DNA from 3 places in the Vibrio sp. 970 genome. Region 3 is predicted to be linked to each of the others. Evidence: predicted binding sites of a transcription regulator. Region 3 holds the regulator's gene; each other region holds the start of a gene.
The links. Region 3 encodes MetJ, which represses methionine synthesis genes. Its sites were predicted from a motif close to TTAGACNTNTANANGTCTAA; they were not measured.
Positions count from the first base shown of each region.

Region 1: the regulator MetJ is predicted to act here: its motif matches at 4,869-4,888, upstream of metN (methionine ABC transporter ATP-binding protein MetN).
Region 2: the regulator MetJ is predicted to act here: its motif matches at 4,090-4,109, upstream of metE (5-methyltetrahydropteroyltriglutamate--homocysteine S-methyltransferase).

Region 1 is NZ_JAWOTW010000016.1:85,701-96,664, reverse strand. Features, by position in the region: gene treC (alpha,alpha-phosphotrehalase) at 1-1,412, opposite strand, end outside; gene treB (PTS trehalose transporter subunit IIBC) at 1,500-2,924, opposite strand; gene treR (trehalose operon repressor TreR) at 3,101-4,048, opposite strand; gene gmhB (D-glycero-beta-D-manno-heptose 1,7-bisphosphate 7-phosphatase) at 4,123-4,674, opposite strand; gene metN (methionine ABC transporter ATP-binding protein MetN) at 5,016-6,050, shown strand; gene R7Q11_RS20175 (methionine ABC transporter permease) at 6,040-6,717, shown strand; gene R7Q11_RS20170 (MetQ/NlpA family lipoprotein) at 6,750-7,559, shown strand; gene R7Q11_RS20165 (Zn-ribbon-containing protein) at 7,686-8,462, opposite strand; gene syd (SecY-interacting protein) at 8,465-9,010, opposite strand; gene queF (NADPH-dependent 7-cyano-7-deazaguanine reductase QueF) at 9,119-9,964, shown strand; gene R7Q11_RS20150 (tetratricopeptide repeat protein) at 10,129-10,964, shown strand, end outside.
Region 2 is NZ_JAWOTW010000008.1:125,353-136,316, forward strand. Features, by position in the region: gene R7Q11_RS13795 (septation protein A) at 1-64, shown strand, start outside; gene yciA (acyl-CoA thioester hydrolase YciA) at 290-685, shown strand; gene R7Q11_RS13805 (YciI family protein) at 801-1,097, shown strand; gene R7Q11_RS13810 (GspS/AspS pilotin family protein) at 1,101-1,493, shown strand; gene metE (5-methyltetrahydropteroyltriglutamate--homocysteine S-methyltransferase) at 1,627-3,909, opposite strand; gene metR (HTH-type transcriptional regulator MetR) at 4,188-5,099, shown strand; gene R7Q11_RS13825 (DUF4250 domain-containing protein) at 5,121-5,321, opposite strand; gene R7Q11_RS13830 (hypothetical protein) at 5,474-6,160, opposite strand; gene R7Q11_RS13835 (EAL domain-containing protein) at 6,271-8,727, opposite strand; gene R7Q11_RS13840 (YgiQ family radical SAM protein) at 9,153-10,964, shown strand, end outside.
Region 3 is NZ_JAWOTW010000024.1:495-11,458, reverse strand. Features, by position in the region: gene ppc (phosphoenolpyruvate carboxylase) at 1-2,370, shown strand, start outside; gene R7Q11_RS22765 (PadR family transcriptional regulator) at 2,796-3,335, shown strand; gene metF (methylenetetrahydrofolate reductase) at 3,406-4,308, opposite strand; gene R7Q11_RS22755 (bifunctional aspartate kinase/homoserine dehydrogenase II) at 4,571-6,979, opposite strand; gene R7Q11_RS22750 (O-succinylhomoserine (thiol)-lyase) at 6,995-8,155, opposite strand; gene metJ (met regulon transcriptional regulator MetJ) at 8,381-8,701, shown strand; gene R7Q11_RS22740 (malic enzyme-like NAD(P)-binding protein) at 8,814-10,091, opposite strand; gene bfr (bacterioferritin) at 10,298-10,774, opposite strand; gene R7Q11_RS22730 ((2Fe-2S)-binding protein) at 10,868-10,964, opposite strand, start outside.

The DNA of each region.
Region 1 (10,964 bases), on a different contig from region 3:
CGCAGTTCAATCAGACGCTTGTAAAAGTAGAACACCGAGTTTAAATCGGCAACCGCAGCTTCAGCATTGATTTCAGAGTAATTCTGCGCCACTTCAAGCCACGGCGTGCCCTCAGTAAAGCCCGCGTGTTTTGCACTGTTCCATTGCATTGGTGTACGTGAGTTATCACGCGACTTCTGTGCCAAGATCGCCATCATATCGTCATGAGATACACCATCACGGTTGACCATGATGTCGTACATGTTAGTACTTTCAACATCACGATATTGGCTGATTTCGGTATAACCCGGGTTGGTCATGCCGATCTCTTCCCCCTGGTAAACATAAGGTGTGCCTTGCATCATGTGCACTGATGCCGCAAGCATCTTGGCAGATTCAACACGGTATTGCTCGTCGTTACCTAATCGGCTCACAACGCGTGGCTGGTCGTGGTTACACCAGAACAGCGCCCCCCACCCTTTGCCATTTAAGCCCGTTTGCCAATGATTGAAGATCTGTTTTAACTGAATGAAATCAAACGGCGCTTTGGTCCATTTTTCACCATTTGGATAATCGACTTTCAGATGATGGAAGTTGAACACCATGGATAGCTCTTTGCCGTCTAGCGAAGAATATTGCTGGCAGTGCTCTAGCGTAGTGGAAGACATTTCACCCACCGTCACGCTGCCGTATTTTTGAAACACAGATTCGCTAATCTCTTGAAGGTATTCGTGCACACGTGGACCATCCGTGTAGAAACGACGACCATCACCAATATCGTCACTTGGAAAATCTTGCTGCTTGGAAATCAGGTTGATAACGTCGAGACGGAAACCATCGACACCTTTGTCTGCCCAGAAGCTGATGACTTCTTTCACTTCTTCACGCACTACTGGGTTTTCCCAGTTTAAGTCCGCTTGCTCTTTAGCAAAAAGGTGCAAATAGTACTGGCCTGTTTTTTCATCCAGCGCCCAAGCGTTGCCACCAAACTTTGATTGCCAGTTGTTTGGTTCAGCACCATCTACCGGATCTTTCCAGATGTAGTAATCACGGTATGGGCTGTTTTTATCACCCAGTGCGGATTGGAACCACTTGTGTTCTGTCGACGTGTGGTTCACTACAATGTCCATGATGATACGAATACCCAACTGATGCGCTTCTGCTAGCAAAGTATCAAAGTCTTGCATCGTGCCGAACTCAGGGTTGATCGAGTAGTAATCGGAGATGTCATAACCGTTGTCGATCATTGGCGATTGGTAAACCGGCGTCAGCCAAATCGCATCCACACCAAGGTGCTTAAGATAATCCAGCTTAGAAATGATCCCTTTGATGTCGCCCGTGCCTTTACTGCCGCTGTCACAAAAGCTTTTTGGGTAAATTTGATAGATGGTTGCGGTTTTCCACCAGCTCTCATCATGCTTGGTCATAGCCATTTCTAACACTCACTTACCAGTAATCGGAAACTTAAAATTTGAAAAGAAAAATAGGAGGAGGCAGCCAAGTCACTGCCTCAAATAGAATTACGCGTTTGCAGGCTCAAGCTCACCTTTGGCTTGTGCACGCTTATAAAGAATTAACGTTAATGCAGCAGGTACTAGCATTGCGACTAACATAGCCAAAGCAAAAATGCCCCAGAACTGCGGTTGGATAGACAAGATGCCCGGCAAACCGCCCACACCGATACCGTTCGCCATTACGCCCGCACTACCACAAATAGCAGCAGCACACGCACTACCGATCATCGCGCTCAGCATTGGGAACTTGTATTTCAAGTTGATGCCGTACATCGCCGGCTCGGTCACACCAAGGTAAGCAGAGATAGCCGCAGGTACTGAGATATCACGCTCGCCATGTTTTTTACTGATGATAATGATGCCGACGACCGCAGACGCTTGAGCAATATTTGAAAGCGCAATCAGAGGCCAAATTGGCGTGCCGCCTAGCTCTTGCATTAATTGAAGGTCAACCGCGTTGGTGGTGTGGTGAATACCAGTAATGACCAATGGCGCGTATAGGAAGCCGAAGATGGTTGAGCCAATCATTGCGAAGTCACCTGTCATGGCTGCTTTTGCTGCGAAAGCAACACCATCACCCAACATACGACCGAATGGGCCAATGATAGAGTGCGCAAGAATCACAGACACGATGATAGAGACAAACGGCACGACCACTAGGTAAAGGTAAGACGGAATGATGCGTTTTAAGTTGGTTTCAATAAACGCCAGAGCCATACCAGCAAGCATTGCTGGAATCACTTGCGCCTGATAGCCCACTTTTTCGATGGCGAATAAGCCAAAATCCCACACTTCGGGTACTTGCTTACCAATCAGGTAGGCGTTCATCAACTGCGGCGAAACCAATGTTACACCAAGCGTGATACCCAGAATCGGAGTACCGCCGAGCTTTTTCACTGTCGACCAACATACGCCAACTGGTAGGAAGAAGAAGATCGCCTCACCAATTAGCCATAGGAAAGAGTGTACCGTTGCCCAAAACTGGCTGATTTCCGTTAGCGTTTGACCATCAAACATCTTGATGTCGCCAATCACGTTACGGAAGCCAAGAATCAGACCACCGGTGATGATCGCAGGTAGCAGTGGTACAAAGATTTCAGCAAGGTGGGAAATACCACGCTCAACGATGTTCATGTTTTGACGAGCAGCGTTCTTAGATTCATCTTTGCTCGATTCACTTTTGCCGCTTAGCTCGATCAGTACTTTGTAAACTTCATCAACTTCAGTGCCGATGACGACCTGAAATTGACCTGCGTTGGTAAAGCAGCCCTTCACCATAGGCAGTGCATCTAACTGTTTTGTATCGGCTTTGTCAGTGTCATTCAACACGAAACGCAAGCGAGTTAAGCAGTGGCTTACACTGGCAATATTGTCCGATCCCCCGACCAGCTCAATAAGACGCTGTACATCTTGACGCGCAATCTTACTCATAACTTTGTCCACCCTGTATTGGATACATTCGATTCATCATTTTGTTTTTATAAATGGGAACATTCCCATTTCTTAATTTTAATATTGCCATTCGAAGACAAAAAACAAAATGGGAACAGTCCCATTAATTGAGAATGATCACAGTATAATTTTAGAGCAGATCGTTTTAGTGTGGATTAACAAACGATAGGCTGTTGAGTAAAGTGAACCACTTCCTCATCACCATTTAATTGATTGATCAGCATGTTAGCGGACTTCTCACCTGCAAGGGTATAACCTGGGTCGACACTAAATACTTTAGGGAAAAGGAAAGAGAGCAATTCATTACCACCAACACCTGTCACAACCACGTCTTCACGTCCTAACTCTTGAAGACGCTTAATCACGCCCAACGCGATAGTGTCACTGGCGCACACGATGGCCTGAGTATCAGATTGAAGGACTTTGTCTACCAACTGATAAGCACTTTCATGGCTCAACTTACCCGTTTGGAAACAAGGTGCAATTTGCTTGCGTTGACACCAAGCTTTATAAGCATTTAGACGAGCTAAGCCAGTGGTTTTGTCTTCAGGATCAACACCAATATAAGCAATGCGAGATAAAGATTGCTGCTCAAGGTGAGACAAAGCCATGTCTATCACACCTTGGTTATCGTAGTTGATCGAGGAAACCATTTGCGTGTCCATCGCGATCACGACGATACGATTCCCCCACTCCGCCAATGCTCGCTCATCACATCCAGTAAAGCCAAACACGATCACCCCATCGACGTTGCGACGTTTAAGCACATCCAAATGCTCATTGGTTTTATCGCGATCGAATTGGCTTTCCATGATCACCGCATCATAACCAGCGGAATACAAAGCATTGAGCATGGTACCAACGGCGCGATTTTCTGATGGTGAGTCTAAACGGGAGATGATAACCCCAATGACTTTTTGGCTGCCACCACGCATCGACTGCGCCGACTTTGATGGGACGTAGCCTGATTCACGAATGATTTGCTCTACCTTCTCTCGCGTTTGGGGTTTCACTTTTGGATCGTTAGTAAGCACACGGCTTACTGTTGATTTGCCCACGCCTGCCAATTTTGCGATATCAAGAATGGTGAGTTTTTTGCTCATAAGTGTTCAGATTAAAAGAAGGAATCAAACAAAAGGGAAGCAGTGGCTTCCCTTATCTCAGTCAGTAATGAAGATTACTTGTTTAAGTACGCAGGCACATCTGCAATGCTATCTAATACTACCGTTGCAATGGCTTCGCCCTGTTCCGTTACTGGCTTACCAGTGCGAACCAAAATCTTAGTGCCAACGCCTGCCGCTTCTGCTGCCATCATGTCTTCAGCTTTATCGCCGATCATCACAGATTTCTCCATGTCGATCTTCAAGAAGTCACGCGCAGAAATGAACATGCCTGGTTTTGGCTTACGGCACTCACAATCTTGCTTGTACTCGCCAATGCCATGTTCTGGATGATGTGGACAGTAATAGATACCATCGAACTCAACACCTTTATCAGCAAAGTTCCAATCCATCCATTGAGTCAGAGACAAGAAACGGTCTTCACTGAATTTACCGCGTGCGATGCCCGATTGATTCGTCACTAACACTAGAAGGTAGCCTTTATCTTTTAGCGCTTTCGTCGCTTCAAATACACCATCAATGTACTCAAAATCATGTTCGTCATGAACGTAGCCGTGGTCAACGTTTATCACGCCATCACGATCGATAAAAACAGCAGGTTTTGCCAAAACGTATTTCTCTATTAACTCGGTTTAATCAGATTATTACATACCTTATAAACTTCAACACTATCTAATTCATTCTTGGCCTCGACAAAACGGTTGATTTGTTGGGCAAGAATCGGTAAATCTGAGGGTGCCCTGCCGTCTACCTCCTCCTTTCTATCTATACATCTTCGTTTCAAAACAGAACATCCATACATTTAGACGTCTAGACGTAAAAATATCTATTGACTTCATTCTGCTTAACCCATAGCATCAACTGAAAATTGAGATAAAGCTCAACATTAAGTTCTGTCAAAGGCCGTTTTTGACAGCGAAGTTCCCCGTATCTTTGGGCAGGTTGAAACATGATAGAAATAAAAAACGTCAATAAAGTGTTCTACCAAGGCAGTAAGGAAATCCTTGCCCTGAAAGACATTAACCTACACATCGACAAAGGCACCATCTTTGGTGTTATCGGTTCATCAGGTGCTGGTAAAAGTACGCTGATCCGCTGTGTCAACATGCTAGAAGCACCGACCTCTGGTTCCATCATCGTTGATGGTGTGGATCTAACCAAACTCAGTAAAAAACAACTAGTCGAAACACGCCGTAACATTGGCATGATCTTCCAGCACTTTAACCTGCTTTCGTCTCGTACTGTGTTTGATAATGTAGCACTGCCACTAGAACTGGCAGGTAAAGACAAATCGCAAATCACAACAAAAGTAACTGAGTTGCTAAAGCTTGTGGGCTTAGCCGACAAACACGAGAGCTACCCATCTAACTTAAGTGGCGGACAAAAACAGCGTGTGGCAATTGCTCGTGCATTGGCATCCGATCCTAGCGTGCTGCTTTGTGATGAGGCCACTAGTGCGCTAGACCCGGCAACAACTCAATCTATCCTTGAGTTATTGAAAGAGATCAACCGCAAACTCAACATCACGATTTTACTTATCACTCACGAAATGGAAGTCGTAAAAAGTATCTGTCACGAAGTAGCAATCATCGGTGGTGGTGAGCTGGTGGAAAAAGGCACCGTTGGCGATATTTTTGCGCACCCTAAGACAGAGCTAGCGCACCAATTCATTCGCTCAACGCTGGATCTTTCCATTCCTGAAGATTACCAAGCTCGTCTGCAAGCAGAGCGTGTTGATGGCAGCTACCCGTTGGTTCGCTTAGAGTTTACTGGCGCAACCGTCGATGCACCGTTAATGTCGCAAATTTCTCGTAAATACAATATTGATGTGAGTATTTTGAGTTCCGACCTTGATTACGCTGGTGGCGTGAAATTTGGCATGATGGTCGCAGAGCTATTTGGTAACGAAGAAGATGACAACGCAGCTCTTGAATACCTGCGTAAGCACAACGTAAAAGTAGAGGTACTTGGTTATGTCCTTTAATACGATTTCTGAATGGCTGAGCTTAAACAGCAAACTACTTTTAGGTGCAACGTGGGAAACGCTTTACATGGTTGCGGTTGCCGGATTAGTCGGCTTTGCTGTGGGTATTCCATTAGGCGTAATCCTCCATATTACTAAGAAAGGCGGCCTACTTGAAAACACCAAACTAAATAGCGGCTTAGGCGCTATCGTTAACATTGGTCGTTCTGTACCATTCCTCGTACTGATGGTTGCGATTATTCCAGTGACAAAAATGCTAGTTGGAACCTTTATCGGTACAACCGCAGCAATCGTCCCACTGACTATTGGCGCCATTCCTTTTGTCGCTCGTCTTATTGAAGGTGCTTTATTAGAAGTACCGACAGGCTTGGTGGAAGCAGCGCAGTCAATGGGGGCGACACCAACACAGATCATCACAAAAGTTCTACTACCTGAAGCAATGCCGACTATTGTTAACTCAGTAACGATTACCTTGGTCACTCTCGTTAGCTACTCAGCTATGTCGGGTACGGTAGGCGGCGGCGGCCTAGGTGACGTAGCCATTCGTTACGGTTTCCACCGCTACGATGTAACTATCATGGCCGTGACTGTCGTGATGTTGATTGTTCTAGTACAGATTATTCAGTCTATCGGCGACGCAGTGGTGCGCCGTGTAGACCACAGATAAGCATCAAAAATACAAATTATAAGGAGATAAAGATGAAATTTAGCCTTAAAGGTCTTTTGACTGTAGCAACGGCCGCCTCTGCTCTTGCTCTAGCGGGTTGCGGCGACAAAGAAGTAGACGTAAACAAAGTAAAAGTTGGCGTTATTGCTGGTGCTGAAGCACAAGTAGCCGAAGTTGCCGCTAAAGTAGCAAAAGAGAAATACAACCTAGACGTTGAGCTAGTAACATTTACCGATTACGTAACACCAAACGCCGCTCTGGATGATGGTTCAGTAGACGCGAATGCGTTCCAGCACAAACCATACCTAGACCAACAAGTGAAAGACCGCGGCTACAAACTGGCTATCGCGGGTAACTCATTCGTTTACCCTATTGCTGGTTACTCAAAGCAAGTAAAATCAATTGATGAAATTCAAGATGGCGCACGCATCGCAGTACCAAACGACCCAACGAACCTAGGTCGCTCACTACTGCTTCTTGAGCAACAAGGTTTGATTACGCTACGTGATGGCGTTGGTCTACTCGCTACAGTACGTGACATCGTAGGCAACCCTAAAAATATCGAAATCATTGAACTAGAAGCCCCACAGCTTCCACGTTCACTGGATGACGTAACGCTATCTATCATCAACACCACTTACGCAAGCTCTATCGACCTATCGCCAGAGCGTGACGGCGTGTTCGTTGAAGATAAAGACTCACCATACGTAAACCTAATTGTCGCTCGCGAAGAAAATGTTAATGCGCAAAACGTACAAAACTTCGTAAAAGCTTACCAAACGGAAGAAGTTTACGAAGCGGCAAAAGAGCTGTTCAAAGGCGGTGTTGTGAAAGGTTGGTAATCCCACTTTTCAAAACATGACCGAAAACAACGTTCTAAACATAAACGTTCTAAACCTAAAAGGGCTGATGTGAAAACATCAGCCCTTTCTATTTGTCTATCCGCCCATTTAAGTAACTTCAATTCGCTACTTAAGGTGGTCCCAAGAGATGTTGGAAACGATTCGGCAGTCATCACACTTAAAATGAAATATGTCATGTAGTGGCTCATCGAGTAGCCACTCGCCATCGCATTTTGGACACTTGCGCGCTTTCTCGCTCTCCAGCGACTGACCTCCGACACGATACTGGTAATAGTACGTAGGGATCTTCGTGATGTATTCGATACGGCCACGTAAGTCCCAACCTCGGCGAAACAGCACACTATCCACATCGCAAATTTCGTGCAGCGCCGCATGTTCCGCGCGGCAACCCCCTGCCATTTGGATTTCATCACACGCTTGCCACTCAGTCTGCCACTTAATGACGGCTTTATGGTCTCCATTAAGTGTTGGCTCATTACGATACAAAGGAATTGGCAACAGGGTTTCACCACTTCGCAAAGGCGAACACGTATGAACATAAGTCGTGTACAACACTTGCCAGCTAGGTGTCTCTTCTTCGGCTGCTTGTTCTGAATTCAAATCACGCCCCAGCATACGCATTTTCGGAGCAAGCAAAGACGCATCCGACAAACGGTTCATGCACACTTTGACGAAATCTGAGTGATAACGTGGATGCAAGCTGTCTTGTTCTGGGCAAACAACACGAACGAAAAATTCACCTTCTCCCATCACTATCGGGAATTCACGACCTAATACTTGGCCGTTGTAACGCAGAGCATCCATCAAGCCATTAATGGCTTTGTCTACCGCGCTGACGGTGGTGTTATCAAAACACTCAAACTGCAACTCAACAACATACATACTTAGACGGCAGCCTCTAACTTATTCAAGAACTCAACCAATGAATCTGCCAATACATCACGTTTAGAGGTGCCCAAACGCTCTAGAATCACATTGCCAGTGAGGTTACAAATAGAAATCACATCCATTTCCTCATCTGTCGCTGCGATAAATACTGTTGGTTTAAGTTTCAAGCGGCGCTGCGTCACCAAATGACCAAGAATATTTTCTTGTAGACGCACGAAATCGTCATCGCTCCAGACTTGCAGCAGCGTCAACGAATTACCTTGCCAAGTTGCCTCCATATCAGCGCAGTATTGAGAACCATAAAAGGCTTTAACATCATCTTGCAGTGACAACTCAATCGCATTTTCCACATTGGTGAAATCGGCAATTTCATCACGTGCGACCGCTTTCCAAAGCACCTTTCCATCACGCTTCTCTTCGACACAAGGAGAAACAAGCTCTGCAAGCTCTTCACTGCTTGGCAACTCATTGTGCTTAGCTTGCCAAGCTTGTTGGTAGCGCAGGCTGAACTCTTGTAGCGCCTGAGTAACGTTTTGGGTCATGAAGGTCTCCTCATTCCTTATTTATCAGATAGCCGTACTTGCCGGATGGCAATTGACCAGCGGATTCAGTAAAATTCTCGCCATTCTAATCGAAAACGACCACAAAGTATGAGCAAATATTCTGACGCTAAAGAGCTTGCTGGCTTAACACTAGGTAAAACGACCGAGTATGCGAACCAGTATGACCCAAGCTTGCTGCAACCAGTCCCTCGCAGCCTGAACCGAGATGACCTCCAGTTAGGCGATACTCTGCCTTTCATGGGGCACGACATTTGGACGCTGTACGAACTGTCTTGGTTAAATAGTAAAGGTTTACCACAAGTGGCCGTTGGCGAAGTATACATTCCAGCCACCAGCGCAAACTTGATTGAATCGAAGTCTTTCAAACTGTACTTAAACAGCTATAACCAAACCCGCTTTGCAAGCTGGGAAGAAGTGACTGAGCGTTTAACACAAGACCTTTCTGAATGCGCAGGTGAAAAGGTGCTGGTTGAGGTGAATCCAGTGACCCACTATACCAATCAACCTATCGTGACAATGGACGGTGAATGTGTAGATGACCAAGACATTGACATCACCAGTTACGATTTTGATGCCGATTTGCTTGAAGGTGCGGCAGGTGAAATACAAGTTGAAGAGGTGCTACATAGCCACCTATTGAAATCAAACTGTTTGATCACTAACCAACCCGACTGGGGCAGTGTAGAAATTCGCTACCAAGGCGCAAAAATAGATCGTGAGAAGCTGTTACGTTACTTAGTGTCTTTCCGCGAGCACAATGAGTTCCACGAACAGTGTGTAGAGCGTATTTTTACGGATCTAATGAAATATTGCCAACCAAGCAAACTGACCGTATTTGCCCGCTATACGCGCCGTGGAGGCTTGGATATCAACCCTTACCGCTCAACGGAACAAGATAAGCCAGCTCACAATCACCGTATGGCTCGTCAGTAAGCGCATAGGCAACAGAAATAAGTTCGGCAATCTAAAGGGTTGCCGGACGTTTTTATTGTCCAGGCATGTTACTATATCAAATGGCTTCAACCCGCATTTAAACGGCTAATTGAGGCTTTTCGCCGTTATCGCCATATCTAAAAACAGTTCGAGGGAACGAAAGGATGTTTTGGGACAGTTCGCGTCTATTCAAGTTGATTGGCTTTCTTTGCTTGCTGTTTGTACAGCCACTTCATGCTACCATTTTATCGTCCGCGTTACTCAACGAAGCACAACAATTGGCGGAAATAGAGCCATCACAAGCAAAACAAGCGGCAACCAACTATTTGTCACAGCGTGAACTAACAGAACGCAAAGAAAGTGACAGCCCTTCAGCCATGTCTCGCGACGAAACAGATCGTAGCGTTCGCACACCAAGCAGCACCATCGAAGCGCACAAGATTATCGCTCAGGCAGATTACGCCATGGGTAATGTTCGTTCGGCTATCGAGCACCTAAATAAAGCGGAACGCTTAGCGCAAGAATATCAATTGCCGTACATGGACTTAGATCTCCAGCTGATGCGCAACCAAATGATTTGGATGTACGACGAAAACTACTCAAAAGCGGAAGACACGCTTAACCAAATTGAACAACAGCTCGATGAAGCCGATGCCGTATTACAACGCACCGACAGCGTTCGCTACCGACTAGTGATGCAAAGAGCACTCCTCGCTTCACATAGTGGCGATGTCATTAAAGCGGAAAACTTGTACTCTGAAGCAAAGACCATGCTTGACGATAGCCGCTCTGAGTTAGCCTTGATCGACTACTACACTGCCGTCGGCGAGTTTTACCTCAATAGCAAGAAATACAATTTGGCTTTGTCAGAACTGCTATACGGTTATTGGCAATCTATTGAAAGTAACAGTGGTGCAAGATTAGCAAAAGTGAATCGCCTTTTGGCTAGGCTCTTCCAGGAGCGACGAGTGTACGACAAAGCGATCGAATACTTATCTCA
Region 2 (10,964 bases), on a different contig from region 3:
CATTTATAAACACATGCCAAAAGAACAAAAAAATAACTCATCCGATGTGTCCACTGATGATTAAAAACTCAGTTTTGCTATAATCCGCGACTTCACAGCGACCTTAGGGTCGCTGTTTTGCTCCATGTATCAGTAAACCGCTCAAACAACGTACCGTTTTCAGACCATTCTTGCTGCTGTAAACCAACTTTCTCTGGTCCGGTATCTGCGGTTTTTTAAGGACCTTTGGTTCTAGGTATTTACTATGTTGGCGCTTAGTTTGAGCGCCTTTAAGATTTAGGATGTCACAATGAGTCAAGAAATTAGCTCTCCGAAAGGTCAAATGCTGCTTCGTACCCTTGCAATGCCTGCAGATACAAACGCCAATGGCGATATTTTTGGCGGTTGGATAATGTCACAGCTCGACTTAGCAGGCGCGATTCTGGCAAAAGAGATCTCTTGTGGTCGCGTTGTCACCGTTTCGGTATCAAGCATTACGTTCAAAAAACCTGTTGGTGTGGGCGATGTCGTATGCTGCTACGGCGAATGCACTAAGATCGGCCGCACATCCATGAGTGTCGATTTGGAAGTATGGGTCAAACCCGTCAAAGCTCACGGTGTTGGCGAACGCTTCATGGTTTGTGATGCGACCTTCAACTACGTAGCCATTGACAGTGAAGGTAAACCGCGTCCGGTTCAGAATTAGTCAACCTACAACGCTAACAGTTAGAAAGGATCTCACATTTTCTGTTGTTCACTTGTGAGAGACACAAAAAAGGCGTTAAATTAACACTTTACCCTACCAATTAAGGAACTATGCTATGTGGTATGTCATCTTTTCACAGGACGTTGAGAACTCGTTGGAAAAACGCATGAGCGTTCGCCCACAACACTTGGATCGCTTACAAAAGCTACAAGACGAAGGCCGCCTTCTTACAGCTGGTCCGATGCCTGCGATAGATTCTGACAATCCTGGTGAAGCTGGATTTACGGGCTCAACTGTCATCGCTGAATTCGCTTCTCTAGAGGATGCTAAAGCGTGGGCAGAAGCCGATCCTTATGTAGCGGCTGGTGTTTACGATCATGTAATCGTGAAACCGTTCAAAAAAGTGTTTTAATTTATGAAAAAATTACTGTGTCTTTTCTTGGTATTTGGTGCTCTGGCTGGCTGTTCATCAACCGATGATAATCAGCGCCAACTTGAGCTTATGGCATCAAACCGAGCAGGAGTCTTGTCTGCGGGTCTCCCTTTAGAGTACGGTCCACTGCAAATAATGCGTGTCTCATCCAACAAAAATGTTGTAGAGATGATGATGATTTATAACGATGGCGCACTCGGTGCAAAGCCGTTAAATCAAGTACTGAATACCAGTATCTATACCTACTGCAGCAACCCAGAAGTTCGCAAGCAAATTGATATGGGCTTGATGTATCGTATTAAGGTACGTAATTCTCGCGGTCAGTTGATGGCAGATGAGTTGGTTTCCGCACAGACTTGTACTCAGGTGAAGTAGCTACAGTAATTTTTGTTGCTTTCGGCATGAGACGATGATTCGCTATTATTGGATAATCTGAAAACGAAAGTTAACAATTAAGAATAGAAAAACGGAGACCACAGTCTCCGTTTTTATTTGCTGCAACGATGTGTTACGCCAGCTCAGCACGGAGCTTCTTCGCCGCTGAAACCAGATTTGCCAATGCGGCTTCTGTCTCCTTCCAGTTTCGTGTTTTCAGACCACAATCTGGGTTTACCCACAAATGTTGAGCCGGAATTTTTTCTGCCGCTTTCTTGATTAAACCTTCAATCCATTCTTCCGTAGGAATGTTTGGTGAGTGAATGTCATAAACACCAGGGCCAATTTCGTTCGGGTAATTGAACTCTTCAAATGCTTTCAGCAGCTCCATATTTGAGCGAGATGTTTCAATGGTAATGACGTCCGCATCGAGTGCCGCAACCGAATCAATGATTTCATTGAACTCGCTGTAACACATATGAGTGTGAATCTGAGTTTCTGGTTTTGCACTTGCCGCAGAGACCTTAAACGCATTTACGGCCCATTCTAAGTACGCTTTGTGATCGCGTTTTTTGAGTGGTAAACCTTCTCGAATGGCTGGCTCATCAATTTGAATGATATTGATGCCTGCATCTTGCAGGTCAGACACCTCATCACGTAGTGCCAAAGCAAGTTGCTGCGCAATTTCTTGACGTGTGATGTCTTCACGTGGGAACGTCCAACATAAAATCGTTACTGGTCCAGTCAACATGCCTTTCATCTGTTTGCTGGTTAGCGATTGTGCGTACGTCGACCATTCAACTGTGATCGGTTTTTCACGTTCAATGTCAGCAACTACAATGGCAGGTTTCACACAGCGAGAACCATAACTCTGTACCCAACCAAATTTGGTCGTTTGAAAACCCGCCAAGTTCTCAGCGAAGTATTCCACCATGTCGTTACGCTCTGCTTCACCATGAACTAGCACATCTAGGTCGAGCGCCTCTTGACGTTTTACTGCGTCAGCAATATGTCCTTTAAGTGCTTGGATATATTCAGACTCAGATAATTGACCTGTACGATAAGCGCTGCGCTGCACCCGGATTTCATCCGTTTGAGGAAAAGAGCCGATTGTCGTTGTTGGCAACAAAGGCAAGCCCAATACTTCAGCTTGATGCGCAGCACGCTCCGCGTAAGGTGCGCTGCGCTCGGCAAGTGACGCAGTAATACTGTTTAAACGTGCTTGAACTTGTGGCTTATTCACATGCGTTGCCGTTTTACGTGCTTTGATTGGCTGGCTGTAGGTATCACAAGCGAGAATCGCATCTTGATCACCATCGAGTGCGCGGCCAAGCAAGGCGACTTCTGTTACTTTTTGTTTTGCGAACGCAAACCAGCTTTTCACTTCCTCACTGAGTTCTGTTTCCTGTTCCAGATCAACCGGGCTATGTAGCAAAGAGCATGAGCTCGCAACCCAAAGGTTGTCGCCCAGTTTTTCTTTTACTGGCTGTAGACGTTCAAGTTGCGCACTCAAATCCGAGCGCCACACGTTACGACCGTTGACCACGCCAGCAGACAGCACCCACCCCTCCGGTAGTTTGGCAACCACGTCGTCAAGCTGCTGAGGCGCGGCAGATAAATCGATATGTAAACCATCCACTGGTAGCTTTACAATTTTGTCTAGCGTATCGCTTATAGAGTCAAAGTACGTCGTTAGCAGCACTTTTACATCGCTTCGAATCACTTGGTACGCTAGCTTGAACGCATCAGCCCATTTGCTTTCTAGCTCCAGTGACAAAATTGGCTCATCAATCTGAACCCACTCAACACCTTGACTTGCGAGCTTTGCCAAAATAGCTTGGTAAGCCGTAAGCAATCGTGGCAGTAGCGTCAGGCGATCGAACCCTTCTTCTACCTCTTTACCTAAGTAAAGATAACTGACTGGACCAAGCAAAACTGGCTTCACTTTATGCCCAGCTTGGGTTGCTTCGTTGACTTCTTCAAACAGTTGAGGCCAACTCACTTCAAATGTATCGTCCTTGCTAAATTCAGGTACGATGTAGTGGTAGTTTGTGTTGAACCATTTAGTCATATCCGATGCTGCAGCGCCCGCACAGCCGCAACCCGCTTGAGATTGACCGCGACCCACTTTGAATAGCGTATCCAAATCAGGGAAACCGTCTGCGTGACGTTTTGGCACGTGACCCAGTAACAACGTGGTCGTCAGTACATGATCGTACCAAGCAAAATCGCCAGCGGTGGTAAAACTCAAGCCAGCATCTGTTTGCGTTTGCCAGTTTTTAGCGCGCAGATCTGCTCCAACCTTTTTAAGCTCTGCTTGATCAATTTCTCCGCGCCAGTATTTTTCCTGAACGAATTTTAATTCTCGTTTTTCACCGATGCGTGGATAACCTAGTACGTGCGTTGTTGTAGCCATGTCCCTATTCCTTTTTCAATCTTGTTTAATTTGTTTGGGTCAGAGTATCTTTCGTCATGAAAGATGTCTGGATGGCTAAACTATCGCTCTCATCTGCGGTTTGAACAACGTCCATTTATTCAACTTGTTTATTAAAAAAATTCATCATGAGGCGACATGATTCGCAAATAAACACAACAAATAGACGTCTAGACGTTTACATATCCATTTTTTGTCGTTAAGTTATTTACACGATTGCTATTCTGTTCATAGCGAGCAACAAAGGATGAAAGGAATTCATGATAGAGCTAAAACATTTGCGGACACTCACTTCGCTTCGAGACACTGGCTCTCTAACGGCAACAGCGACCGCTTTACATCTCACTCAGTCGGCACTGTCTCATCAGATCAAAGATTTGGAGGCGCGAATTGGAGGGCAACTGTTCCTGAGAAAGACTCGTCCGGTGAAGTTCACTTCAGAGGGAGAAATCCTATTGCGTCTTGCAGAAGATATCCTTCCGAAACTCGCAAGAGCAGAAAATGATTTAGCGAGCTTGAAAGAGGACGTCAATGGCCGATTACATATGGCCATTGAATGTCACTCTTGCTTCCAATGGCTAATGCCTGCACTTAGGGAGTACCAACTTGCTTGGCCTAGCGTAACATTGGACTTTTCCTCTGGTTTTGGCTTTGAACCACTCCCAGCTCTATTGGCAGGCGAACTCGATCTCGTTATTACTTCCGATATCCAACCTCGATCTGAAGTCCACTACGAGCCTCTATTCGACTTTGAAATGCGTTTAATTACCGCAACCAACCACCCATTGGCGGAAAAAGACATTATTGATCCGCAAGATCTCGCAGATCAAACCATGCTCTCTTATCCGGTTCAAAAACAAAGGCTAGACGTCGTAAAACACTTTCTTCAGCCAGCAGGAATAGAACCTGCGAAATGGAAGCAAGCCGACAACACTCTCATGTTAGTTCAGATGGTCTCTGCTGGATTGGGGGTGGCCGCACTACCCAATTGGGCGATTTCTGAATTTTCTCGCCAAGGTCTTATTACCAGTAAACCTTTCGGCCAAGGCTTATGGCGTCGCTTGTTTGCAGCAACGCGTCACTCAGAGAAAGAGAAGCGTTACTTACAAGCTTTTTTCGCAACCGCGAGGCTACAATGTAAAAGCCACCTTGACGGAATCAAGGTGGCTTAAAAGATTTGGATTATGAAAGGCTTAGCGTTGATATGCTTTAAATTGGTTAGTCAATGGATCGTACTGATAACCGAGCATATCAAGCTTGCCGACTACAGACTCTACATCCATCTCATACACTGATACTAACTCGTCAAAACTGTCGCACTCTAAACGTAGCTTTTCGTTGACGATACCTAGCAAAATAGTGCTGTCCAGATTACCTACATTGCTTAAATCCATCGCGACTCTCCTCTTCGACAAGGTATATAAACAAGCGTAGTAGTAATCACGCGAATTTAAAGTGAGTGCGATCTAAAACGTGATCACCTTATACCCAAGCACCAAGAAAGCACTTGGATATAAGCTGTCTAGCTTTGTCTTTAGAATAGAGGTTAAGCCGCGAGAGAGAATAAACCTTGCAGGCTCGTCATCGACGCGAGTGCTAGAAACAAGGCAACGCTCAGTTGCACCTTTTCTGGTTTCTTATGCGTAAAAATATGCCAACACCACACAATAATTGAAGAAATTAGCATAGCTAAAGACAGCAAGATTGGCTGTGTTGCAGCGTTCAGTGCAGCTTCATTTAACTGGTAAGAAGCAAACAACGTTGCGATGACTAATAGCATTCCAGACACAATGCCCGTAACTGGTAAAATACGGTGAAATGCCTGTAATCTGCTGCGAGCTATCGTAAGCAGCAATTGAGAAAATGACGCCCCAAGGAAAAATATCATTAGCGCCATCGCTATCGATGCTGGCCAGCTTGATTGCTCAAATACTTGAATACTCACATACGCAAAGGCCAAACCATTCGCTAAATGCATCGCCCATAGTGGCCCTTTTTCACGCGTTTTCTTGGTTTGAACCTGAGAATAGAAGTAGAAAATAGCAAACACGATCATAAATGCTTCAATGCGAAGTGACGCAACAGCGAGCCACAATACAGCTACTGCAGGCAACATTTTATGAAGACGTCCTCGCTGACCAGGACAAATATCGCCCTTGATTAGAAGCAAAGTCAGTAGCGCTTGTGCGCCAAATAGCATCGGAGGGAAAGTAACCAGCAATTGTTGAATCATGTTGAATGCACGCTAAAAAGTCATTTTGGGGGGCGATAATATCAAATCAACTATCGCCAAACCACCGAAAGTCGGCCCCCAAATGAGCTAAAACGGTAAGACAATTTTATTCACAGAGAAGCAAGATACTTCAACGCGTCTTCCTGCGTTAAAACTCCACGGTACTCTTCTTTGGTATTACACAATACCCAAGGGAAACGAATGCCGGTTTTAACCAACTCTCGAATAACAGAGACAGGTAAATCCTCATCAACCAACACAAATTCGGTGCTCATTATCTGATTAACAGGACGTTTCCAAATTCGGCTTTCTCGTTCAGTTTCTCGCTCTGTGCCCATCGAGGGCGTTAGGTGTAAATTCACCGTCTCTTTCGTAATTAACCCAACACAACGATTTTCATTGAGAACAACTAAAGGCAAGCTTGGATTCAAATTCATGTACTCCACTGCCAAGGAGAGCGGTTCTCCAGGGTCCATAGACCTGACTTGTTCATGGCTCAAAGATTGCAACACATCACTTTGCTTAGACTCAATCGCGATGTCAGAGAACAGATGCTCATAACTGTCCGCTTTATCCATCAAATCGACAGGCACGGCAGCAGAAAATAGAAAGCCCTGCATGTAATCGACACCGATTTCTGCCAATACTTGAAGTTCTTGCTTAGATTCCACGCCTTCAGCAACCACTTTTACATTCATTTGCTGTGCAAGCTCGGTGACCATTTTCACAATGTTATAGCTGGTGCTCCCTTTATGAATGTTCTTGATGAATTTTCGGTCTATTTTCAGTAAATCAAACTGCCCTTTTTCTAGATAAGAAAAAGAAGAATACCCAGTACCGAAGTCATCAATCGCGATCTCAATGCCCTCTTTCCGCACTTCCTCTAGAGCTCGAGTATGCTCCTCATCTTGTTCAAAATACGCGGTTTCTGTTAGCTCGATAGTTACTCGCTTAGGGTCTACACCACTGGCTTTAATCAAATCATGCGACCGCTGAAGGATCTGAAGAGAATCCAATTTCGTATTGAGGGAGCGATTGATGGTCACGCCCACTTCCTCGCCATAAATTTCTTGTAAGCGCGGAAAGTGCTTCAACGCAGCTTGGCAGACCACATCATCAAGTGCCGCTATGAGTTCTAGATCTTCAATAATAGCGATCATCTTTTGCGTGCAATACGCATCATTTTCATCATAGAAGCGTGCGAGAGCCTCGAACTTAACCACGCTTCCGGTTTGAACGTCGATAATCGGTTGAAAGTAAACGTCCACTAGCCCACTCTCTATTTGCGCCTCCAAAAACGCCTCGAGATGTTGGCGCTTCACTAATTCAGAGTGAAGTTCACTGTCGTAAAAGTTGAAATAGCTACCTTCACCGGAAATAGAGGACAACATTGCTTGCGCTGCATGTGCTAGCGCTTGTCTTGGTCGGTTCGTATCATAGCCAAGGATTGACACACCAGTTTGGCCTTTAACGATAGTGGCATGCATTTTTGTGCCCATTTCATTTCTAAGCTCATTAAAGAACCCTTTCATGGCAATTTGGATCAAACGAACCGGGCTCAACCATTGACAATGAGGGGTCTGCAAGCATACGACAAACACATCCCGAGATAACTGCCCCGCAATACTGGTGTAGCGACTTCGCATAATAAAATCTGCAAAACCTAATTGCTGTTCAAGCAAGTATCTCTCCGAAAACTTGGGTCTTAGTGTCATAACAATGTTGAGTTCTTTATTTCTGCTTTCATTCGCTAAGGTAGCTAATTGGAGTTCAAATTCTTTCCTCGTCGGTAAAAAGGCAGCCCAATCATGCTGTTGTTCACAACGATTTTTCATCCACAACAACGAAGCAGAAATATCCGTAGAAAATCCGAGATAAAGAATTCGTCCAGAGTGAAACGTAAGTCGGTAAATACAAAGATGATGAGCTTGGTTGCTACCGTTTGCTGTTTTGCTCAGCAAGTTACCACACCAACATCCTTCATCATTAATTTGCTGCCACAGCTGATCATAAAACGCTTGGCTATGGTGAGAGGTACTGAAAATATGAGTTTTAAGCCCAACCAGATCTCGGTTTTGATAACCCATTTGTAACTCAAAGGCACGGTTACAACCTAAGATGCGCGTATCTTCATCGGCAACTAAAACTCCTACATTCGGCAAATCAAAAATCGTTTCGAGGATTGTCGCTAACTCCTCGCAACCAGTGATTGTTAATTGTGGAATGATAGTGCCTTGGATAATGCGCTTATTGAGCCTTTCAAAACTAATAGTAACGTGCACTAAGTTAACGTTTTTTAGCATCATGCAACAAGAAAGCCGCCCCCGTCCGCCAAAGAGTTCCACTTCTAGAATTCGTTGTTTTAGCGTTTCTTGTTGCCCCATCAGCATATGATCAAACAAGTTATTTAGGCTAGTTACTGGCGTACTTATCCCAAATGCCTTTGCCATTCCTTGCTGATCACATTCGAACTCGCGAGTATCAATATCGTAAGACCACTCTATAACAGGAGTTAGACTGGAAGTCGTTTGCATTTTTGGATGCACTGTTGTCGTAGATTCACTCATACCCTAGCCCCTTTTTTTGTAATTAGCCCAAGGCTCAAAATTCACAGTCAATTCGCGACATTCCAATTGGGACCTGCCGATCCTCTTTATAGATGGATTGTGTCAACGATAAGCCTATCGACTTAGAACTATTTCCAGAGCAGCTCAGCCTTTTGCATTTAATATGCACCAATTTGATTATAGGCTTTACCCCATATAAGCACACCATTGCTTATGCTTTGTATTAAGATTGCGACATTTTTCATGAACCGATCTATAACCATGAGGCTTTCAAGGTGAAATTAGACAGAAAATCGCCGATAGAGCATTGATATTTTTACAAACCAAATAAAACTCGATGAACTAAGCTTGAATAGATGAGTTTGTTATAGATACCTGATAATCAAATCGCTATAATTCGCGCTCCCTGGAACAGAGAGCAAAATATGACCAATAACATCACTCCTATTCATGAGTACAAAAAATACTGGGCAGAGTGTTTTGGTACGGCACCTTTCTTGCCGACCAGTCGCAAAGAAATGGATGCCCTAGGATGGGATAGCTGTGACATTATCATTGTAACCGGTGACGCTTATGTGGATCACCCAAGCTTTGGTATGGCTATCATTGGCCGCCTGCTAGAAGCACAAGGTTTCCGTGTCGGTATCATTGCTCAACCAGAATGGCAAAATAAAGATGCGTTCATGCAACTTGGTAAGCCAAATCTGTTCTTCGGGATCACTGCGGGTAACATGGACTCCATGATCAACCGTTACACCGCGGATAAAAAGCTTCGTCACGATGACGCGTACACACCGAATAACGAAGGTGGTAAACGCCCAGACCGAGCAACGTTGGTTTACTCTCAACGTTGTCGTGAGGCATACAAAGAAGTACCTATTGTTTTAGGTGGTATCGAAGCTAGCCTACGCCGTGTGGCACACTACGATTACTGGTCAGATAAAGTTCGCCGTTCTGTACTGTTTGATGCAAAAGCAGACATCCTACTTTTTGGTAACGCAGAGCGCGCACTTGTCGAAGTAGCACATCGCATCGCAAACGGCGAAGACATCAGCACCATGACCAATATTCGTGGTACTGCCGTGAACTTGCCAGCGGCGCCAGAAGGCTACACGGTTATTGATTCTTCTCGCATTGAAAAACCTCGTAAAGAAGCGTTCGTACCAAAGAACCCATACGAAGTAGAAACTCAGTGTGAAACTAAAAAAGACGAGCCAGTTGCACAACCAATCACAATTCGCCCATCACGCCACGATGCTGCGACGACTGCGGTCCGTTTACCTTCGTTTGAAAAGCTAAGAAACGATCGCATTCTTTATGCGCATGCAAGCCGTGTACTGCATTTAGAAACGAACCCGTACTCTGGTCGAGCGTTACTTCAAAGCCATGGTGATCGTGAACTTTGGGTAAACCAAGCTCCAATTCCATTGACGACCGAAGAGATGGACTTTGTGTTTGGCCTGCCTTACGCGCGTGTTCCTCATCCTATGTACGGCAAAGCAAAAATTCCTGCGTACGACATGATCAAGACGTCTGTGAACATCATGCGTGGTTGCTTTGGTGGCTGTTCTTTCTGTTCGATTACCGAGCATGAAGGTCGAATCATTCAAAACCGTTCGAAAGAGTCTATCATCAACGAGATTGAAGAAATTCGCGACAAAGTTCCGGGCTTTACCGGCACAATTTCCGATCTTGGTGGCCCGACTGCAAACATGTACCGCCTGGGCTGTAAAGATCCAAAAGCGGAAGCGAACTGTCGTCGTCCTTCTTGTGTATTCCCGGGCATCTGTAACAAGCTAAACACAGACCACAAACACACGATCGATTTATACCGCGAAGCGCGTAAAGTTGAAGGCGTGAAGAAAGTGATGGTTGCATCTGGCGTACGTTACGACCTTGCGATTGAATCACCAGAATACGTGAAAGAGCTCGTGACTCACCACGTAGGCGGTTACTTGAAGATTGCACCGGAACATACAGAGAAAGGTCCTCTTGATCTAATGATGAAGCCAGGCATGGGTACGTACGATCGCTTTAAAGAGATGTTCGAGAAATACAGTGCAGAAGCAGGCAAGAAGCAGTACTTAATCCCTTATTTTATCTCTGCGCACCCAGGCACAGAAGACGAAGACATGCTGAACCTTGCTCTGTGGCTGAAAAAGAACAACTTCGAATGTGACCAAGTACAAAACTTCTACCCTTCGCCAATGTGTAACGCAACGTCGATGTACTACTCA
Region 3 (10,964 bases):
CACACGATTTCACGCCATTGTGAAGAGCACATTTGTGAACCAGACGCGATTAACTCGCTGTTTTCTAAACTGGTACAAAATGATGTGAGCAAACTGGACACTGCCCAAGCGGTTCGTGATCTAAATATTGAATTGGTATTGACGGCTCACCCAACAGAAATTACGCGCCGTACGATGATCAACAAACTGGTCAAGATAAACGAGTGCTTATCAAAGTTGGAGCTAAGCGATCTTTCTTCTAAAGAGCGCAGAAAAACCGAACGCCGCCTAGAGCAACTGATTGCCCAAGGCTGGCATTCAGACGTGATTCGACAACAACGCCCTACTCCGTTGGATGAAGCAAAGTGGGGCTTTGCGGTCGTTGAAAACTCGCTATGGGAAGCAGTACCTGACTTCCTACGTGAGATGAATGACCGTCTAAAATCTTACCTTGGAGAAGGTTTACCCATTGATGCTCGCCCAGTGCACTTCTCCTCTTGGATGGGCGGTGACCGTGACGGTAACCCGTTTGTTACTCACAACGTTACGCGTGAAGTCTTACTATTGTCTCGTTGGAAAGCCGCCGATCTTTATCTCAATGACATCAACGAGTTGATCAGCGAGCTGTCTATGACAGTTTCAAACGATCAAGTCCGTGAGCTTGCTGGCGAAGATCAGCACGAACCATACCGTGCGATCCTGAAGCAATTACGCACTCTGCTCAATGAAACCAAAGATATTCTCGATGCTAAGATCCACGGTCAAAAACTGGCCGTTAAAGCACCACTGCAAAAAGTCGAGCAACTTTGGGAACCGTTGTATGCCTGCTACCAGTCACTAAACGAATGTGGCATGGGTGTAATAGCCAACGGCTCATTACTGGATACACTACGCCGCGTAAAAGCATTTGGTATCCATCTTGTACGTCTTGATATCCGCCAAGAGAGCACGCGTCACTCAGACGTCTTGTCTGAACTAACTCGCTACTTAGGTATTGGTGATTACGAACAATGGAATGAGCAAGATAAGATTGCTTTTCTAACTAACGAGCTGGCATCTAAACGTCCGCTTCTCCCTCGTGATTGGGAACCGTCTGAACCCGTCAAAGAGGTTTTGGATACCTGCAAGATTGTTGCAGCACAACCGCGTGAAGCGTTTGGCGCTTACGTTATTTCAATGGCACGTACCGCCTCTGACGTACTAGCCGTTCATCTACTGCTACAAGAAGCTGGTTGCCCTTACCGCATGGATGTGTGTCCTCTGTTCGAAACGCTAGACGATTTGAACAACGCGGAATCGGTCATCAAGCAGCTTATGGGGATTGACCTTTACCGTGGTTTTATCCAAAACCACCAGATGGTCATGATTGGTTACTCTGACTCAGCGAAAGATGCAGGTGTTATGTCTGCAGGTTGGGCTCAGTATCATGCGATGGAATCGTTAGTTAAAGTGGCTGAAGAAGAAGGCGTTGAGCTAACTCTATTCCATGGTCGTGGGGGCACAGTCGGTCGCGGTGGCGCACCTGCGCATGCTGCGCTTTTGTCGCAACCACCAAAAAGCTTGAAAGGCGGTTTACGTGTAACAGAGCAAGGCGAGATGATCCGCTTTAAACTGGGTCTCCCAGATGTCGCAGTAAACAGCTTTAACCTATACGCAAGTGCGATTCTGGAAGCCAACTTGTTACCGCCACCGGAGCCAAAACAAGAATGGCGCGACTTGATGGAAGTGCTATCAGAAGTAAGCTGTGAGTCTTACCGAAATGTGGTTCGTGGCGAGCCAGATTTCGTGCCTTACTTCCGCCAAGCAACACCAGAACTCGAACTCGGCAAGTTGCCACTTGGTTCTCGTCCTGCAAAACGCAACCCTAAGGGCGGAGTAGAAAGCTTACGTGCAATCCCGTGGATCTTCTCATGGAGTCAAAACCGTTTGGTACTTCCTGCATGGCTAGGCGCAGGTGAAGCGATTCAATACTCGATCGATAAAGGCCACCAAGCATTGCTCGAAGAGATGTGCCGCGAATGGCCATTTTTCTCAACTCGTCTCGGCATGCTGGAAATGGTGTACTCGAAGTGTAATATTGATATCTCTCGCTACTACGATGAGCGATTGGTGGATGAGTCGCTCCGTCCACTCGGTGAAAAGCTTCGTGCTCAGCTTCAAGAAGACATCAAAGCGGTACTGAATGTAGAGAACAATGAAAACTTGATGCAGCATGACCCTTGGGGACTCGAGTCGATTCGCTTACGCAATATCTACGTTGAGCCATTGAATATGCTACAAGCAGAGCTACTATACCGCACGCGTCAAACCGAAGAAGCTTCTGCAAACTTGGAAGAAGCGTTGATGGTGACGATTGCTGGTATTGCTGCTGGTATGCGCAACACAGGCTAATCGTTTCATTTTTAATAAAAAGCTGGGCAAATGCTCAGCTTTTTTTTATCACAGGATAATCGCAACAAAACAAAAGCAGTTAAATACACCACTAGAGACCCAAAAAATACCAAAATAAAAGAATAAAAAACCACAAGTTAACACTATTGATTATTATGTTAGTTTTTTAGGGTAATTTTGTCCTACTATTCCACTTCATGCTTATTATTTATATACTACTTGCCTGCTGAGAGCTCATAAATCCAATCATACCTGCTCCAGCCTTGATGGGACTCCCCATCTCTCTAGGTGATAAACGGCTTTAAGGTGACAGGACCAACATTGTTGGTGCTACTTATACATTAAAAAACTCAAGTGCCAGTAAGAGCGCAGCTGAAAGTATAAGTAGCTTGTTTACAAGTTTATTGACCATTTGGATTGAAGACATGTCATTACCACACGTAATCTTAACTGTTCTTAGCACTCGCGACGCAACCGGTTACGATATCACTAAAGAATTCTCTGCTAGCATCGGTTACTTCTGGAAAGCAAGCCACCAACAGGTGTACCGTGAACTCAACAAAATGGCTGAGAAAGAACTGGTTACTTGCGTATTAGAACCCCAAGAAGGCAAACCAGACCGCAAGGTTTACTCCATTACAGACGCTGGTCGCAGCGCTTTAGGAGAGTGGTTTGATCAACCAACTGCACACCCAACAGTTCGTGATGAGTTTTCAGCGAAATTGATGGCATGTGCCGTTCAACCTGCAGCTCCATTCCGTGACCAACTCGCCGAGCTAGTTGAAGAGTCTCGCAAACTGGTTTCTCACTACAAAGAAATTGAAGCTGCTTACTACGCAACGCCGTCAACTTTAGATAAACAAGCTCGCCTAGAACGTCTAACGCTTCGCCGTAACCTTCTGTTACGTGAAACTTGGATCACTTGGGCAGAAGAAGTTCTAACTGAACTTGAAGTGATTGGTTAAACTCCTTTTGCTTTGATAAAACGAAAAAGGCTTGCCACTTGGCAAGCCTTTTATCTTTTTGAAACCAGATTTACGCACCGACTACTGCGCGAGGACGAACACCCAACGTATGGCATAACGCGTAAGTCATCTCTGCACGGTTTAGTGTGTAGAAGTGAAAGTCCTTAACCCCTTCACGACTCAGTACACGCACCATATCAATAGCTTGGCTAGCTCCTACAAGCTGGCGAGTCACCGGATCATCATCCAAACCATCGAATTGTTTGCTCATCCATCCTGGTACTTTCACGTTGTTCTGTGCCGCAAAGCGAGAAGCTTGCTTAAAGTTCGATACAGGCAAAATTCCTGGCACAATTTCTACGTCAATTCCTGCTGCGACACAACGGTCACGGAATCGCAGGTAAGACTCAACGTCAAAAAAGAACTGAGTAATAGCACGGTTTGCACCTGCATCTACCTTACGTTTTAGGTTCAATAAGTCAGACTGAGCGCTTTTAGCTTCAGGGTGAACCTCAGGGAATGCAGCAACGGAGATATCGAAATCGTGGCGTGATTTCAGCAGCTCAACCAAATCCGAGGCATACATATCAGGCGCACCGCCACCTGGAGGAATATCACCACGCAGAGCGACGATATTTTCAATACCATTGTTCCAATAATCATCGGCAATATTAATCAACTCTTCACGAGTCGCATCAATACAAGTGAGATGGGGAGCGGCAACCAATCCGGTTGTTGCTTTAATTTCTTTAATGATGGAGTGTGTTCTGTCACGCTCGCCGGAGTTCGCACCGTAAGTCACAGAAACAAATTTAGGTTGAAGCGTTTTAAGACGGTGCACTGAATTCCAAAGTGTTTCTTCCATCTTAGCGCTGCTTGGCGGAAAAAACTCAAACGATACATTGATGTTATCTGATAACTCAGCAATATTCTGGTTCAAGGCGTCGATATGGCCTGCGTGCGTATATCCCATCTTACTCTCCCTGCGGCACTCCGCCACGAAAACAAATCCTTAAAATCGACGTTTAGACGTCTATATGTCTACAGAATGTATTGAATACGATTTAATGTCAACCTTGTAATTATGAATTTTTCTCACGTTAATAATGAAGATAGTTCAAGTTTCTACTTGAGCATCATCTCGCCATTTTGCACGGGTTATGACTTCAGTATGGCACTGATAGGGGAATAAAAAACCCTGGATTAATTCCAGGGTTTTTAGGTCAATCGCAACTTTAAAATAAACCAGCCAATCGGTTGAGGTCGGATTGAATAGCGCCAGCTGTCACTTCTCTGCCTGCGCCTGGTCCTCGAATGACCAGAGGGTTATCTTTGTACCACTTGCTCTCTATGGCAAAAATGTTATCGCATGGCAATAAGTTGGCGAGCGCGTGCTCACGAGATAACGCTTCGACTCCCACCGTTGCTTTACCATTTTTTTCTAAACGCGCCACATAGCGAAGCACTTGATCGTTTCTCTGTGCTTTTGTCAGACGCTCTTGAAGTATTTCACTCAACAACGCTCCATTATCGAAGAAATCATCTAAGCTCAGTTCTCTTAATTCTTCTGGCACCAAAGACTCAACTTTAACGCTGTCTGGTTCTATATCTAGGCCCGATTCTCGAGCCAAGATGACTAACTTACGCATTACATCGGAGCCATCTAAATCAGAACGAGGGTCAGGTTCGGTTAACCCTTGCTGCCAAGCAAGATCGACTAAATCATTAAATGGCACAGAACCATCAAACTGTTGGAACAGCCATGATAACGTCCCCGAGAAAATACCCGATAGAGCGACGATTTCATCCCCACTTTCACGAAGATCTCGCACGGTATGGTTTATCGGTAACCCAGCACCAACCGTTGCGTTGTATAGCCAATGACGACCAATTTTAGCGAATGCATCTTGAACCTGATGGTAGTACTGACTATCTGCGGAACCGGCCACTTTGTTAGCGGAAATCAAATGAATGCCTTGCTGTGCGATTTCTACGTAGCGCTGAGCTAACTCTTTACTCGCGGTAACATCAAGCACGACGGCTTCATCATAGCTTTTAAGCGCTCCCAAACGTGCCAGCCAATCCCCATTGTTGGATATGCTTTCATCATCAAATCGTTCAGCAACACTCGCCGCCTCAATACCTTGCTCATCGAACCAATAGGTTTGGCTATCCACAACCGCGACAAGATCAAAGCTCATACCATGACGTTTTTCGAGCTCACTTTTTTGCGTCGCAAATAAATTTAACCAACTAGAACCAATATTACCCTTGCCACATAAAGCCACTGCCACGCGTTTTTGCGCTTGGAACAACTGGCTATGAATCGTTTGAACCAACGCCTCGGTATCAGTACGGCGCAAAACAGCGACTAGGCTCAGCCCTGAGTCTGTTTCAGAGATAAATTCTACCGGAGAGTGCTTTAGCTTTTGATAAAAGCCAAAGCAATGATTGGCGTTTTTCGTAACGCCTGCACCTACCGCAGCTAAGAGCGAGTAACCTTCTTTTAGCTTAATTTCTGCCTCTACCGCAAGCTCTTGCAAGTATTTCAATGCACCACCGGCGATTTCTGCGGTGTAAGCCAAGCGTAGCGTGTACTGATCGGATTGAGCTTCAAATGCCAGTGGCTCTAATTGCGCGCGCTGCAACGCTTGTAATACATCACTCTGTGTTTTTTCGAAGTCGTGCCCATGCATGAAAGACAACTGCACCAATAAAACATCATCCAGTGAAGTAATAATTTTAGCGCCACGACCAGATGCCAATACACGCTCAATACGAGTAGAACCCGACTCTGGCAGATAGCTACACTTGAGATTAAGATCCATGGTACTTTGCGCCACAGGCTGAAGCGTACGACTGTGTAGCACTGGGGCAGCTAAGCGAGCAAGTTCACTGGCTTCATCCAATCGAAGTAACGGTAATAAACAAGCGTCAGACACCAAACGTGGATCGGCACTATAAACACCAGCAACATCACTCCAAATCGTGACAGTACTGACTTCAGCAAGCGCGCCTATGACCGTTGCAGAATAGTCAGAGCCGTTACGACCAAGTAGAATGGTTTCTCCTGCCTCGTTCTGAGCCATAAAGCCAGTAATTACCACACGTTTATGGTTATGCTGCGCGAGGATCTCTTTAATTAAAGGGTATGAACGAGCGCGATCAACCTCTGGTTGAGTTCCCGCTTCTGCACGTAAAAACGCTCGTGCATCTTGTGCAACCGCAGGGATAGAACGTTGAGATAATAACGCGGCCAATAGGCGAGCAGACCATACTTCTCCGTGCCCCAGTACCGCGGCTTTTTGCGCATTAGTGAGTGGTGCAGTCAGCTCCGAGAGAGTACTGAACTCATCATGTAATAAAGCTAACAGCTCTTCTTTTGCTTCACTCTCCAACAAGCTTTCTATTAGCTCAGTTTGGAACTGTCTCAAGCTTTGAAGCGCTTCATGCGCAATTCGGCCATCTTTATTTAACCCTTCCAAAAACTCAATCAAGCGATTAGTGGTTTTTCCTGCAGCAGAGACGACCACCAGATCATTTTCTGTCGAATACTCCTTGAGAATACCCACAACGCGTAAGTAGCATTCTGGGTTTGCTAAGCTACTGCCACCAAACTTATGCAGCTGACGTTGTACAGTCATTGTTATCGTCTCCTATTACTGGGTAGCTTTAGCGAACGCTTGTTCTAAATCTGTGATGAGGTCTTGTGCATCTTCCAAACCGACAGACAAACGCAATAGTTGATGAGAGACCCCAGCCTCCGCCAGCGCCTCCTCACCCATTGCACGGTGCGTCATGGATGCTGGGTGGCAAATCAAACTTTCTACACCACCTAATGACTCTGCTAATGAAAACAGTTGGAGCTCTTTCACAAACACCTTTAACTGCTCAAACGAACCAGCAAACTCAAAACTCAACATAGAGCCAAAGCCCGTTTGCTGCTTTTTAGCAATGTCGTGACCTGGATGTTCCGGCAGGCTTGGATGATAGATAGTTTTAACTAACGCTTGTTTCTGTAGGTAAGCTAGTACCTGCTGTGAGCTCTCTTCATGTACTCTCATACGAGCAGCAAGCGTACGAATACCTCGCAGTGTCATGTAACTATCGAAAGGTGTGCCCGTTGCACCAATACAATTACCCCACCATGCAAGCTCTTCTGCATGCGCTTCTGTGTTGGTGATGATTACCCCACCAATTACGTCCGAATGACCGTTGATGTACTTTGTTGTGGAGTGGATAACAAAATCCGCACCTAGCTCTAAAGGTTTTTGGTACACGGGTGTCAAAAAGGTATTGTCCACCGCAACTAACGCGCCGATTTGTTTCGCTTTTTCACAAGTAGCTGCAATATCCACTACGCGAACCAGAGGGTTTGACGGAGTTTCTAGCAAAATGAGTTTTGGTTTTTGTGCCAATGCAGCATCTAAAGCCTGTTCGTCTGATTGATCGACAAACTGAACCTTAAAATCGCCTTTGTTAGCTCGGGTATTAAAAAGACGATAGGTACCACCATAACAATCGTGAGGAGCAATAATGAGATCATCTGGGCCGAGAAAAGCGGAAACCCATAAATTTAATGCCGACGTACCGCAGTTAGTAACAACCGCTCCTTTTCCAGACTCAAGTTCAGATAGCGCACTTTCCAACAGTCCGCGGTTTGGATTACCAGATCGTGTGTAATCATACTTGGGCACTTCACCAAAAGCAGGAAAACCATAGTTAGTGGAAAGATAAATAGGTGGAACGACAGCATGATATTGGCTGTCTGATTCAATACCAGTGCGTACTGCAATGGTCGCAGGTTTGCGAGTGCTCATGGGTGTATCCTTTCACGGGTAATGACTTCTAAATAGGAATGCGCTATATCTAATGAGTAACATAAAGTGATCAACACGCTTCCTTTGCTGTTATGTTCACTTTACTCGTCAAAAAATGAGACGTCAACACTTCTAGACGTCTATATGTCTTTGCTTATGGCGGTAAATGCAGCTAAAATCAGCACCTAAATTATTTTTAACCGATTACATAAATGAAGGTGTGCAATGGCTGACTGGAATGGCGAATACATTAGCCCATATGCAGAGCACGGCAAAAAAAGCGAACAAGTAAAAAAAATTACCGTCTCTATCCCGCTAAAAGTTTTAAAGGTGCTAACTGATGAGCGTACTCGCCGTCAGATCAATAACTTACGCCATGCAACCAATAGTGAATTGCTATGCGAGGCATTTTTGCACGCGTACACAGGTCAGCCACTTCCGACAGATGAAGACCTTCGTAAAGACCGTCCTGATGATATTCCAACAGAAGTAAAAGCGCTGATGACGGAAATGGGCATCGAATTTGAGTCATTCGACGAAGAATAAAAAAGCCTGATAAGAGGTTTCAGGTAATAACTCTTGCCTCGAGCCAAATGAATGACATAAAAAATGGGACGCAATAGCGTCCCATTTTTGTGTATCACATCTGAAAGATATATTACTCTGCCATGTAGTTTTCAGGCATCTCGATACGAGCTACACCTGAATTAACCGCCGCCTGAGCAACCGCTTTTGCAACACGTGGTAGCAAACGTGAATCCATTGGTTTTGGAATAATATAGTCCGCACCAAACTCTAGCTTATCAACACCTGCAGCCTTCAATACGGCTTCAGGTACAGGCTCTTTTGCTAGCTCACGAATCGCCTCAACGGCTGCAAGTTTCATTTCATCATTGATTTCACTTGCACGCACATCAAGAGCACCGCGGAAAATGAATGGGAAACACAATACGTTGTTAACTTGGTTAGGATAATCACTACGGCCAGTACCCATGATCAAGTCATCACGAACTGCGTGAGCAAGTTCCGGCTTGATTTCAGGATCCGGGTTAGAACATGCGAATACGATTGGCTTATCTGCCATCAACTTCAACGCTTCCGCTGGCAATAGGTTTGGACCAGATACACCTAGGAACAGATCTGCACCTTCAATTACGTCTTCTAGTGTGCGCTTATCTGTATTGTTCGCAAATAACTGCTTATATTCATTAAGGTCATCACGACGAGTGTGAATCACACCTTTGCGATCTAGCATGTAGATTTTTTCGCGCATTGCACCGCATTTGATCAGAAGCTCCATACACGCTACAGCGGCAGCGCCAGCGCCAAGACAAACAATTGTTGAATCTTCAAGTTTCTTACCTTGAAGTTCGATTGCATTCAGCATACCCGCTGCCGTTACAATAGCAGTACCATGTTGATCATCGTGGAATACTGGTACATCACAACGCTCAATCAAACGTTTTTCAATCTCAAAACAGTCTGGTGCTTTAATATCTTCAAGGTTGATACCGCCAAAAGTGTCTGCAATGCTCGCAACAGTATCAACAAATTCATCGATCGTGCGGTGCTTAACTTCAATATCAATAGAGTCAAGACCTGCGAAACGCTTAAACAGTAACGCTTTACCTTCCATCACTGGCTTAGATGCAAGTGGACCTAGGTTACCTAGACCTAGAATAGCGGTACCGTTAGAAATAACAGCAACCATGTTCCCTTTTGCAGTGTACTTGTACACGTTATCCGGGTTTTGTGCGATTTCACGCACTGGCTCTGCAACACCAGGGCTGTATGCAAGGGCAAGATCACCCGCCGTTTCCGCAGGCTTTGTCAGTTCGACAGCAATCTTTCCTGGAGTTGGATAAGCATGGTAATCCAATGCTTTTTGGCGATGTTCTTCTTCTGGAGTGGCTGCTTGGTGGTTGTCTTCAGACATGGACGTTTCTCTTTTTTATTTTTAGGTAAGGGGGCATAAATTCTATCGGATAGAAATCAAACTTCATAGGCAAGATTGCGAGCAATATCCTTAAAAAGCCGATAATAAAAGAGATTAGACCAGATAACGGGGTTAAGCACCTGATTTTCGAGTCAGGTGCTCTTTCTTCTTACTATTATTGGAGTATGCAAACTCAGAAAGTATCGTTACTCTTCGTCCACGTATTGCGCTTGGAGATAATTCTCAATACCAGACATTTCAATCAAGCCAAGTTGTGTCTCTAGCCAATCAACATGTTCTTCTTCATCTTCAAGAATATCTTGGAAGAGATCTCGAGACACATAATCTCGAATGTCTTCAGCGTAGGCAATCGCATCTTTTAAATCTGGAATAGCCGCCATTTCAAGCTTTAAGTCACACTCGAGCATTTCCTTGGTATCTTCACCAATCATCAACTTACCTAAATCTTGTAGGTTCGGTAGGCCTTCAAGGAACAAAATACGCTCAATTAGATGATCGGCATGCTTCATCTCATCGATAGATTCGTGATATTCCTTGTCTGCTAGGTGCTTTAAGCCCCAGTCTTTATACATTCTGGCGTGAAGAAAATACTGATTAATAGCGACGAGCTCGTTACCGAGCACTTTATTGAGATGTTGAATGATGATTGGATCGCCTTTCATGACAAAACCCTCCTCTTTGGCTTCATTTAAATGTAGAAGCAAATGAGAAGGTGTCAAAATGTAAGGCAAATAATTACTGCATACTTACAGCAATTAGCTGGCTTGTTTAAATTCCGTGTAACTAGTTTCCGCTAAAATTTCCTTGGCCTGTCTGATGCACTTACCACATTGGCTGCCCAATGCCGTGCAC